DNA from 4 places in the Colwellia aquaemaris genome. Region 1 is predicted to be linked to each of the others. Evidence: predicted binding sites of a transcription regulator. Region 1 holds the regulator's gene; each other region holds the start of a gene.
The links. Region 1 encodes sigma-54, which starts transcription at its own class of promoters, with help from an activator protein. Its sites were predicted from a motif close to GTTGGCACGNNNNTNGNNT; they were not measured.
Positions count from the first base shown of each region.

Region 2: the regulator sigma-54 is predicted to act here: its motif matches at 1,397-1,415, upstream of AC27HL_RS17250 (choice-of-anchor A family protein).
Region 3: the regulator sigma-54 is predicted to act here: its motif matches at 1,879-1,897, upstream of AC27HL_RS14460 (PEP-CTERM sorting domain-containing protein).
Region 4: the regulator sigma-54 is predicted to act here: its motif matches at 2,005-2,023, upstream of AC27HL_RS16590 (THxN family PEP-CTERM protein).

Region 1 is NZ_BAAJLV010000001.1:434,403-437,573, forward strand. Features, by position in the region: gene ptsN (PTS IIA-like nitrogen regulatory protein PtsN) at 1-334, opposite strand, end outside; gene hpf (ribosome hibernation promoting factor) at 365-652, opposite strand; gene AC27HL_RS01975 (RNA polymerase factor sigma-54) at 690-2,198, opposite strand; gene lptB (LPS export ABC transporter ATP-binding protein) at 2,264-2,995, opposite strand; gene lptA (lipopolysaccharide transport periplasmic protein LptA) at 2,996-3,171, opposite strand, start outside.
Region 2 is NZ_BAAJLV010000008.1:53,436-56,606, reverse strand. Features, by position in the region: gene AC27HL_RS17250 (choice-of-anchor A family protein) at 397-1,356, opposite strand; gene AC27HL_RS17245 (YybH family protein) at 1,606-2,010, opposite strand; gene AC27HL_RS17240 (GlxA family transcriptional regulator) at 2,120-3,058, shown strand; gene AC27HL_RS17235 (DUF2971 domain-containing protein) at 3,115-3,171, opposite strand, start outside.
Region 3 is NZ_BAAJLV010000005.1:40,506-43,676, reverse strand. Features, by position in the region: gene AC27HL_RS14470 (DUF2959 domain-containing protein) at 1-470, opposite strand, end outside; gene AC27HL_RS14465 (hypothetical protein) at 467-697, opposite strand; gene AC27HL_RS14460 (PEP-CTERM sorting domain-containing protein) at 1,024-1,815, opposite strand; gene prsT (XrtA/PEP-CTERM system TPR-repeat protein PrsT) at 2,197-3,171, shown strand, end outside.
Region 4 is NZ_BAAJLV010000007.1:55,405-58,575, reverse strand. Features, by position in the region: gene prsT (XrtA/PEP-CTERM system TPR-repeat protein PrsT) at 1-499, shown strand, start outside; gene xrt (exosortase) at 562-1,899, shown strand; gene AC27HL_RS16590 (THxN family PEP-CTERM protein) at 2,076-3,083, shown strand.

The DNA.
Region 1 (3,171 bases):
TTTGGCATTCTTCTTCAGCAACAAATAAGGCGATAAAAATATCTACAGGGCGATGATCAATAGAATCAAAATTAATGGCTTGTTCGGTGGTGATAACGACGGCAATTGGTTTTTCGGCATTTTCTAAACGACCATGTGGAATGGCAATACCATTTCCAATACCTGTAGAGCCCATTTTCTCACGCTTAATTAAGCTCTCTAATAACTGAAATGTATCGTGATTGGGTAATTTCTCTGAAGCTAAGCTACTTAAATATTCTAATACACGTTTTTTGCTGGAGCCCGGAGCTGCACATATTGTGCAGTCCGGAGTTAAGATGTCTTGCAACTTCATAATTACTTCAAAGACCTAATGAGAGGGATATTAGTGTTTACTAATTTTGCCTTTATATTTTAATATTTGGCGGTCGAGCTTATCGATTAATGAATCGATAGAAGCATACATATCGCTATTTTCAGCTTTAGCATGTACTTCACTGCCACTTAGGTGAACCGTTGATTCAGCAATTTGATTAAGCTTTTCAACGGTTAAAACTACATGAACATTGTTTATATGATCAAAATGTCGCTCAAGCTTTTCAAATTTTCCATTAACATAATCACGTAATGAATCGGTAACATCGACATGGTGTCCGGTAAGATTAATTTGCATATGCTTCAATCCTCTTTTTCGGGTAAATAAACCAAACCTACAATAGGCTTTTACGTTGATTCGATGGTGGTATTGAAAGTGATTCGCGATATTTAGCGATAGTGCGTCTTGCTACTTTAATACCTTGTTCTGCCAGAATATCAGCCATTTTGCTATCACTTAGCGGCTTGGCTGGAATTTCTGCAGAAACGAGCTTTTTAATAAGTTCACGAATAGCTGTTGATGAACATTCACCGCCATTTTCGGTACTAACATGACTAGAGAAGAAATACTTTAACTCAAAAATACCTCTTGGCGTATGCATGTACTTTTGCGTAGTAACCCGAGAAATTGTTGACTCATGCATATCAACCGCTTCAGCAATGTCATTCAAAACCATAGGGCGCATTGCCTCTGGCCCGTGTTCGAAGAAGCCTTGCTGGCGTTGCACAATACAATTAGATACTTTTAACAAGGTATCGTTTCGGCTTTCTAAGCTCTTAATAAACCATTTTGCTTCTTGCAAATTTGAGCGAATAAATTGTGAGTCGGTAGAAGATTTCATTGAACGAGACATTGCCGCATATTGCTGATTCACTGAAAGCTTAGGGGCAGTGTCAGGGTTTAATTCGACCGTCCAACGACCATTTTTCTTTTCTACTGAAACATCAGGAATAACATATTGTTCTTCGCTTTTGATAACACTGTCACCTGGGCGAGGGTCAAGGGTTTGGATTAAGCGAATGACTTCACGTAATTGGTCTTCTTTTAAGCGCAGTTTTCGCATTAATTGACGGTAGTCGCGGTTACCAAGTAAATCGATATATTTACTAACAGCTAACTTGCTCTCTTCTAACCATGGCGTATCGCTGGAAAATTGATTTAACTGTATTAATAAACATTCGGGGATGGAACGAGCTGCAACACCAACTGGGTCAAATACGTTGATGCGTTTAAGTACAACTTCAACTTCATCAAGCTCTACGTCTTCTATGCCAACACTTTCCAATATTTCTTCTGCAGATACAGTTAAGTAGCCGGCTTCGTCAACCGCTTCAATAATGGCTGTAGCAATAGCTTGGTCTGTTTCTGTAAAAGGGCTTAGCTCCATTTGCCATAATAAGTGGTCTTGAATAGAGTCTTTAGTTTCACCTTGATAAGTATAATCTTCTGAGGCTGGACCTACCGCACCACTGCTAGCACCGGCACTAAAATTGTCATCCCAAGTGGTATCGTTATTTAACTCTTCCGGAATATCTGTTTTTGCTAAACCTTCGGCTGAGCTTATTTCGTCAATCGTTGGCGCTGAATCTTCGCTACCATCTGAAAGAGTGACTTCTGAGGCTTCGCCAACATTGGCTGAAAAGGCCTCTTCTAAATTATCAGGGGTGCTTTCTGAAGTGTTTACTTGATTTTCATCCATTTCAAGCAGCGGATTACTTTCAAGCGCTTCCTGAATCTCTTGCTGTAAGTCTAAAGTCGACAGTTGCAACAACTTAATTGCTTGTTGCAATTGCGGGGTCATGGTTAACTGTTGTCCGATACGGAGCTGCAGAGTAGGACGCATTTAGGTTTTCTTTTCCCTGTTACTATTTAACACATTGTTATTTTATTGCTAAAGCCTGCTATTAACTATAGCGTGAATTGTTCGCCTAGGTATACATCTCTTACATGTTGATTTGCAAGAATTTGATCCGCGTCACCTTCTGCAATTAGTTCACCATGGCTAACAATATAGGCATGTTCACATACGTCTAAGGTCTCTCGTACGTTGTGGTCGGTTATCAAAATACCTATGCCTCGTTCTTTTAAGTGTAGGATAATTTTTTTTATATCACCTACTGAAATTGGATCAACACCGGCAAATGGCTCATCTAATAAAATAAATTTAGGATCGGCGGCAAGAGCGCGAGCAATTTCAACTCGGCGACGTTCGCCACCAGATAAGCTCATTCCTAAATTATCTTTAATATGGCCGATATTAAATTCTTCTAATAAATGCTCAAGCTTTTCTTCTTTCTCGATATCTGATAATGATTTTCGAGTTTGTAAAATGGCCATGATGTTGTCATATACAGACAATTTTCGAAATATAGAGGCTTCTTGCGGTAAGTAGCCAATACCTTTGCGAGCACGTTCATGCATTGGCAGTAATGTTAAGTCTTCGTCATTTAATACGATGGCACCGCTATCATTGTTTACTAAGCCTACAATCATATAAAATGAGGTTGTTTTACCGGCGCCATTAGGGCCAAGTAAGCCGACAATTTGTCCAGCCGATACTTTTAAACTAACGTTTTTAACAACCTTTCGGCCTTTATAAGATTTCGCTAAACCCGTTGCAGATAATGTAGATTTTGACATTTAGTTCTGCTTTTCCTTTTTCTCTTTCGGTAATTCAGGTTTGTTTTTAGGTTGTAGCACTGTTTCAACAACCGTATTTTCTAAGCTTTCAGCATTGACGTATTCAGTTTCAAAGTTATAGGTGATTTTATTACCACTGACTTCACTGCCTTCTTGGGTTAGTAAGGCGTTGCCTG
Region 2 (3,171 bases), on a different contig from region 1:
TCCAATATTTTATTATAAAACGTAAACCCCAATCACGCAGTTACAGCAATTAGCAAGCCAATTTTTATTTCCTTTTATTTACAACAAGTTAAGAAAAGAAAAGAAATTTACAATTAAGAACTGTAAAGCAAATAAACAGTTCGCAGAAATGTAGCCCCGTAAAACGCTGCACGAGCCAAAGAGTAATAAATACATATCATTAACTAACAAGTTCAAATTGAGGCTTTACGCTTTAATATGAGAATTAAATAAATGCTGCATAATAATTGAAACAAATAAAATACAACTTACAGCCATAACAGCTATTTATTTTGTAAAAGCGGCCTAATAAAGTAGATGAAATGACCACAAAAAAAGGCACCATAATTATGATGCCTTTTTTAAGAAGAATGATGCTTATTTTTTAGATTTACGAACCAAAAGCCCCATAATTCCTAATGCAAATATAGCTAACGTAGCTGGCTCAGGTACGGTAACTCCTACATTCGGCTTTTTACTAACAAAAAGGTTATCGTTTATTTGCGTATTGCCATGCCATGATTCAGCAATTACCTGCCCCCAAATCACACCATGAGGCGCTTCAATACTCGCTTTAGGTGCTAAAATAGAACCGTACATTGCGGCATTTATCGTTAATGTTTCCGCTTCGAAAAAATTAAATAGTATATTTTCAGAAAAATCGAATAATGAATTGTCAGAACCAGCAAAATTTCCCCAGCTGGTTGCAATATCAGTCCCCGCAACATTAAATAATACGGTATCGCCTTTATCCACTTCTGATAATAAATAGTCACTAAATAGCATATCTGAAGCGTCTAAATTAAACACATGCAAGTCGTTCGCTACACCATTGCTGCCAGCACCAACTAAATGTTGGGTTGACCATAAATCAGTCGCGGTGCTGTTTTCCGGCAATAATGCCAATTCAACAGCTAAATCAATTAATGCATCAAATTCGTCATCAAAATTAATCGGCGCAATACCACCTGACTGAACAGTACCGTTGGTAACTGTACCACTTGCAGTGGGTGTGTAATTACCGCCTACAAATACATCGCCCGCCACTTGGCCACTAGTGAAATTTAGATCACCACCAACCACTAACGCCGGCGAACTACTCGTATCGGCATATAATTGGCTACCATGTTTAATGTTGACACTGTAATTGCTAATGGAAACATCGCCGCCCGCGGCCATACGTCCTTCAACGTCGCTACTAGTTGCCGAGAAGTCTTTATGAATAAAAGCGTTATAGTTTTTTGCCGCTCCAAGATCAATAAAGCTGGCATTTACTGAACAAGTTACGCTAGACAATAATAAACCACAACTAACAACAAATAAGCGATTGAAATTCATATAAATACTACTCAAACAAAATTATTTAATGCTGGCGACAAAGCAAAGGTCAGACCAACCCGTCAACACATTGATATTTATATATTTAATACAAACACAATCAACATTAAATAATACATTGTAAATTTATCTGACAACCTAAAACTCGCATTACAATATAACTTGTGCAAATAACGACCATTTTATTAACTATCAATAAATAAGCAAAAATAAGTAAATCATTTATACCGTTACTGTTTGGTACTTGCCTTATTGCGCTTCAAAATCATCTTCGCGCAACTTCGCTGTGCCATCATTTTGTAGAACCCATAGCTCATTGGTGATAACGCCTGCGGCTTTATTCATTTTCCAGTCTGACTTTAATACCGCGCTGTTTTCATCAAGTACTTCAATGCTTGGCTCAACATAGTCAACACCTGAAAAACCATCAGCAATAAGTTGCTGCCAAAAACCTTGAATAGCTTCTCGACCAACAAATTGGCCAAATGGCATGGCATTCATTACCGCATCAACTTCGTATTGCGCCGCACAACCTACATAGTCACCACGGTTAAAGGCCGCTTTCCATCTAGCACTTGCCTCGTTAACCGCTTGTAATACGCGTGCTTGTGCTGGTTGTGAAACTTGTTTTTGCCCTATTTTTTGCTCTGTCATGTTTAGCTCCTAGCTTTTTCGATTAGCTTAATACTTGGTTAGTGGGTGATATTATGCAAAACTTGCACAACTCATACCTATGGCGTAACTGACATAAAACGGTTTAATTATGACAAAACAAATCCATATTGCGCTAATCGATTACCCGCAAGCACTGCAAAGTGCCGTGCATGGTTTAACTGAACTATTTACCATGGCGAACAAAATTGCCAATCAGCAGCAGTTAAATAGCACTTTTGTCATTCACCTTATTCAGCCTGAGAAACTTAATAGCCAGTTTGATGCTATCGCCAGCCAACATTTTGACCTAGTTATTTTGCCGCCAAATTCAAATGAAGAGTATTTTCAACAACCACCTGAAGAACTGCTGTCACTGTTAAAAACCAGCCATCATTCAGGGGCAATTTTGTGCTCGGCATGCGCCAGCGCTTTTACCTTGGCGCATACGGGTTTACTTGATAACCGTACGGCAACAACTCATTGGCAGTTAGCGGAACAGTTTGCTGAAACCTTTCCAAAAGTAAAATTAAACATAGAAAGTTTACTGATAAACGACGGCGATATTATTTGTGCTGGTGGGCTAATGTCGTGGCTAGACTTAGGGCTAGAGCTAGTTGCACAATTTATGAAGCCGCATATTATGCGCAAACTAGGTAAGCTACTGATTGTTGATACTGGTAAGCGAGAACAACGTTACTATGGCAGTTTTACGCCGTCATTTAGTCATGGCAACCAAGCGATACTTAACGTGCAACATTATCTACAAGCCAACTTTTCACAGCCAATCACCATTAAAAAATTAGCAGAAATTGCCATATTAAGTGAACGCACTTTTTTACGACACTTTACTAGCGCAACTTCACTTAAGCCGATGCAATACATTCAACGCCTGCGCGTACAAAAAGCCTGTGAATTATTAGAAACCAGCAAACAAAGTTTTGAACAAATATCTGCCAACGTCGGTTACGACGACGTCAACAGTTTCCGTAAAGTGTTTATTAAAGTAATTGGCCTTAGCCCAAGTGCCTTTAAAGCGAGGTTTGTTTAATTTCTCGATAATTTACGTAACTGGTTTTCCATTCTATTACAGCAAGTTAAACCTAGCTAACTTAATTGTGTGAACTCTAAGTTGAAAGAGTTAGCCGCCAAGCTCGCCTGCCA
Region 3 (3,171 bases), on a different contig from region 1:
TGCATCGACTTAATTAAGCTTTGATAATTACGCTGCGTTTTTCTCAATTTTTGCTGGCTTTGCTGCTTCAAACTAGCACTTGCATATTGTTGAATTTCATCATTCCATTCATCAAATAATGCCTCAGCAACATTCTCAATGGCACTTATACGGTCTGATACTTCTTCAGCAGATGATTTGCTCGCTTCATATTGATCATTAACCAATTCGTACTGAGCAGCTAAGTCACCACCGTCATAATTAATCAACTGAGATAACTGATCTAACGCTGACTTAAACTGCTGCTGTGCATCTTGTTGTGCCGTTTGAGCGTTTTCAACCCGATCTAGCATGATGTCGCGTTTATGAACGCCAACTTTTTCCATTGCTGAATAATACGCAGACTGACAGCCCAGCATGGCAACAGTCGTCAGAGCAATTAGTGCAATTTTTTGAAATTTATTAGCGTAATAATTTCGAAAAAGTGTCATGAACTACCTCCACTAGTGTAGCGAGCGGCGTCGATTATGCACCAAAGGTACACAATTGGTAAAAGAATCCAGCCTATACCAACCCACATTAATGCCCCAGCGATTGTCCAAAATATAAAAAATAAAATAGCCGGCATAATACGCCCTTGTACTAATTGCCCTAAACCAGGAATAAAAATACTACATAGTGCCGCTAATACATTGCCACCAGATCCTTGTTGCGCCATATAAAAACCTCCGAACGTTAAATTTTTGTTATTAAAATATCGTTTTATTGTCAATAGTATAACATTACCTTTATTAGATTTACTGCGCCTATTATTAATAAAAAGATAATTTTTGTAAAAATTTACTTTAAGCTACAGTTTAGTTAAACAGCTTTAATTCACTAACAAGAAAATCACTAGGTCATTAACGATAACGAACAATTTATACATTATGTCAACGCCTTACTAAAGAACGCAGCAAACGATTAAACAAAAAAAACCAGATACTTCTGTATCTGGTTTTTATTAAACTGTTTGTTTAGCTAACCTTTGCTAGCCAGCAGACATTACGCAGAAAATGAATTGCGCTTATTCTTTTGACGATAGGCAACAGCGCCTAAAGCAAGTAGCATCAATATTAACGTAGAAGGCTCAGGAACTTCTGCTGGTCTGTTTCGACGAGTGATGTCAAACTCACCATGTACATCATCATTAAAACATGATTCAGCCCAACTTAACGCAAGAGTTTTAGCATTTTTAAACATGTCTAAACCGGCAACATTAAAGCTAAAACTAATTTTACCTGGCGTTACGCTCCAAGAGTTATTACTCCCTAGCTCAGACCCAACTGTACGACCAAAAACATCACCATCATATCTTGCGCTACCGCGGCTATTATTATGGCGGTCACGAGATGTCCATGTACCATCTATAGCATATAAACCGCCCGTTGAAGAGTTATTTACCTGACCATTGCCCCATCGACCATTTTTCAACGAAAAGGCATAATTAAAATCAGAGCCACTATCAACTCCAATTAGTAAGTCACCATAAACAATTCTTTGTCCATAATAACCATGCTCGTTGTTATGTGTTTCGGTACCACTATTATGAGTAAAGTTTGCGAAGTTAGTAAAAATATCAACGGTAATTGTGTGCTCGGATGACCAAGAGACATCCATTTGATCAATATTATATGTGCTATCTCTACCATTAGCATCTCTATCACCAGCTGACTCTCTATCATCAATAGAGACTTGTGATCCACCAATAGTAATATCCGTAGCGTAAACATTGGCACTAACAAGTAATGCTGCTAACCCTAATGTTTTTAAACTTTTCTTAATCATCGACATCATAATATTCCAATTATATGTTGTTACAACTTCAACTGTAATAAACTTTATTTTACACCAGAAACAAAGCAAGAAACAAGCCAAATATAATTTACCCTTTAATTACAAGGGTATACCTTCGTAAGGATTTGTTTTAAGTATTTTTACTTAGTACGTTGTAAAATAGCTCGACAGTTAAAAAATAACCAGTAATTAAATCTAGCATATTGATGTTAATTATTCTGCTTAAAATAAAGGAAATATTTTATATCATAACGGTTTAACTCTAGCTTAATTAAATAACATCATTAAATTGCTAGCGTATAAAGAAAAAAAAAATTAACATAATTGCAACCAATAACATTATCGCTGTATGTTATTTTCATATTTTCCCAAGGCTCTGTTATGAACGACTCACTATTTCCAAATTTGATCAAGCCATATCAATCAATAAGTAAATTAAGAAAGGCATCTATTGCAATTACTTTAATGAGTGCAATATCGCTTGAGTGCTATGCAAATAACACGATAAATGAGCAATATGAAAAAGCACTTATCGCGTATCAGAACAATCAAATTGAAACATCTATCATTCACCTCAAAAACGTCTTGCAAGGGCAAGAAAATCATTTACCTTCACGAATTTTATTAGCACAAGCACTTTTAGCACAAGGTCAAGGTGCTTTAGCAGAAGTTGAATTAAATAAGGCTCAAAACGATAATGCCGATAAAAACCGCTTAGTCACCTTATTTGCTCATGCTTATATTTTACAAAATAAATATGAAGACGTGTTGAAAGTAACCAAAGCAGGAAATCGTGGAAATAAAATAGAAACTGATTTGCTTGTTTATAAAGGGCAAGCACAGATAGGCCAGAAACTCTATAGCTCAGCAGACGCGACATTCGAAGAAGCATTGCTTATATCTCCAAAAAATCAACTTGCCTTATTAGGTAGAGCACAAATTTCACTAAGAGCTAATAAGCCTGAGCAAGCAATGAAGTTTATTGAGCAAGCATTAGCAAATACCCGTCCTTTTATTAACGGCTGGATATTCAAAGCTAATTTACTCTCTCATATGGGAGATACTTCTGCCGCGTTAGAGGCCATAAATAAAGCATTGGCAATAGATAACCAGCAAATGTCTGCAAGGTTAACTAAAGCTATGCTTTACATCGACACTAACGATTATGCTTTGGCAGAGCCTCATATTGATTTCATTCTCAGTAAAATACCAAACGAACCACGAGCAGGATATTTAAAAGCAATTATTACCACTCATCTAAATACTGAGCAAAATAGTGATGGCACTAAGAAGCTCACAGAAGTTATAGCAACTTTGGCAGCGGTACCAGATGAAATAATGAAAAACACACCAGAT
Region 4 (3,171 bases), on a different contig from region 1:
TCTTCAGCGTTCGTATAGCAGCAACAAGAAAGAAGCGGTAGGTCTAATGTTAGTAGCTGCATATAAAGCCGCTAACAGAGCTACGGATGCAATTAAATTTTTAGATACGGAACAAGCAACATTCACTAATAGTAACGCCTACAAAAAAATACTAGCTGAGTTGTATATTAAGGATAAACCCCAAAAAGCAATTGCTAACTACTTATCTATATTAGAGCAGTCCCCTAATGACGTAGTAACGTTAAACAATTTGGCTTGGACATATTACGAGCAAAAACAATACGATAATGCCTTAGTTTACGCTGAGAAAGCGAAATCGCTTGCACCAAAGCACCCTCAAGTACTTGACACTTTAGGTATCATTTTAATTAAAAAAAATAAAATACAGCAAGCTATAAGTATATTGGAATTAGCTCAGTCTATTGACAAAAATGATAGCTCTATCAAAGAGCACCTCGCACAAGCAAGGTTAGCAATGCAAACTAACGAAACAAAATAATAGTTAAATATGCCGTGGTATGCGCTTATTTTATTTGCCTGCCACGTATAAAATGGTGACACTTGAATTTTTTAAAGCGCTACAATTCATTACTTCTCTTAGCAGTAGTTTATATAGCTATTGCGTTAACTCAGCTACCTATTATTGAGAATTTTTGGCGTTATAGTTTTGATGATGGTACCTATTCGCACGCTTTTTTAATTCCATTTATTTGCATCTACCTATATTGGTTACTATTCCAGTCGGGCGAACTCATTTTTAATAAAAAAATTCATCTTGGCGCCTTAATTTCAGTTATTTTGACAAGCTATATATTGTGGGTTTCTATAAATGCACAATTCCCTACAGGCTATCGTATTAGCTTTATATTATTTATAGCCGCGATTACCACACTAATATTTAAACCATCGATAAAAGTGCTATTTCCAGCGCTATTTTTAATTTTTCTCACCCCTATTTGGGGCGCGGCAACGGTAATATTACAAAATATATCGACCTACGCTGTAACATACTTAATGAACCTCTCCGGAATTCCAATTTTTGTTGAAGGCAATACCATTGCAATACCATCTGGCGTATTTGAAATTGCTGGAGGGTGCAGTGGTTTACGCTATTTAATTGTTTCATTGGCAATTTCAAGCTTATTTATCTTCTTAAACATTCGAAAATATAGTCACGCCGTTCTATTTATATCTATAGCTATTATTGGAGCATTGATCACCAACTGGATCAGAATAACTGCACTCATAGTAATTGGACACGTCACAGAAATGCAAAGTGATTTAATGCAAGATCACAATAGTTTTGGCTGGTATATATATATGCCTTTTATGGCTTGGCTTTTTTATTTTGGACAACGCTATGTAATTGCGGAGGATAAAAAAGTAACTGAAATTTCTCAAACAACTATTGAGTATAAAAATGTGATGCTTTGCCTAACTGCTATAATTCTTATATCTAACCCTTTAAGAAATTTGCTTCTAACATCAAGTAGCGAAGGTAATCAATGCCTAGAAATTAACTCAATTCACCCCACCCCAGACCTATTTTTACCTGCAGCTCAATGCAATATAACAGCCAATACCCAAGATAAGTTCACTATTACCTATATCTACAACGATGCAAAGCTTGAAGGTGCTGTTGATTATTATCTTAATGAGTTTACTCCTCAACATTGGCTTATAGAGAGTATGTTGCAAACTGATGAAAGTAATAATTTAGTCGTATCGAAAAATGGGCAGTATTATCAAATCTCCTATCTATTTGAAAGCCATGGTATTGCTACGAGTAGCCTAAAAACGTTAAAAAAATTGAAGTTGTTACAAGCATTAACAAAACCAAGTGTTACCAAATTGAAGTGGCAAGCAACTCGTTGTGAAAATAAATGTCGACAACTTTAAACATTGCTGCAATTTGCAAAAAAATATTGTCAATTAATTTTACAGACTGTTACACACTTGCCAGCAACGAAACATTAAAGCATTGAAACAAAACGATTTTTAATACATGGCACACCTTCTGCATTAACTAAGGAAATTATGAATTAAATCTGTATTATTTCTAAGGAAGATGAAGCATGAACACTAAATTGAAATTACTATCAGGTTTGCTTATCGCTGGTCTAGCAAATACAGCGAATGCCAACCTTATTACAAACTGGGCTTACACTAACCAAGCTGGTTTTGAAGCTGGTTATACTGATACGTCAAACACAGCAATCACTAGCGACAATGTTGTTGCAACTGGTAACTCAGCTGGGGGGGATGTTAATGATCTTTCTGATAATGCAGGTAATATTTTAAATACTGATGGTAACTGGGCAAATGGCGTAGCAGGCGATGACGCTTTATCTACTGCATTAACATGGGGTACTCCAGCCGCGGGTGCTGGCAACCCACAAAGCTCTCTAAGCATTGATAGTCCAATTAACGATACTATGGTTACAGATGGTGCATGGGCACAAGGTACGGCAATTACACATGAAAACTGGGTAATTGTAGGTGACTCTCTTACGAGTGCATCAGTATTAGATGGCTTAGCACTAATTCCTACTGATTGGGAAGGTAAAGGCGATGACGCTGCATATGATGCATTATTAACTAACAGTCAACCATACTTCGCACCACAACTAGAATTTGGTATTAACTTTTTCGAAACTCCTAATGGCGGCGTAAGCTGTCCAAATGGTGAAGCTAATTTCCAAGGTGATAATGCGAATGGTTGTGGTGATATCTTTGAAATTACTGGTTTAGAGAATTTACCTTTAGTCCCTGTAGTTGGTCCTGATTTCATTCAATTCACAGTTCCATTTGTATTACAAGATATTAATGGTCCAATTCCTGGTTGGAACGATGTTGAGTACTTCGTAACTACTCGTTTATCTGGTTTAACTACATTGCCTGCTGACTATGAATGTTCAAATGGTCAACCTGCATGTTTTGGTTTTGTAACCGTTGAAGAGAGAACCAACGTACTTGACGCACAATTTAGAGTTAGTACTGTTCCAGAACCTACAACTATTGCATTATTTGGTCTAGGCTTACTTGCTACAGGTTTTGCAGGTCGCAAAAAGCGCAACGTATAAACCATAAGTATATCCCACTAAAATCCGGCTTTTAAGCCGGATTTTTTTATTCAGCTTTTTGAGTAATAAAATAACTCGGCAATATAGT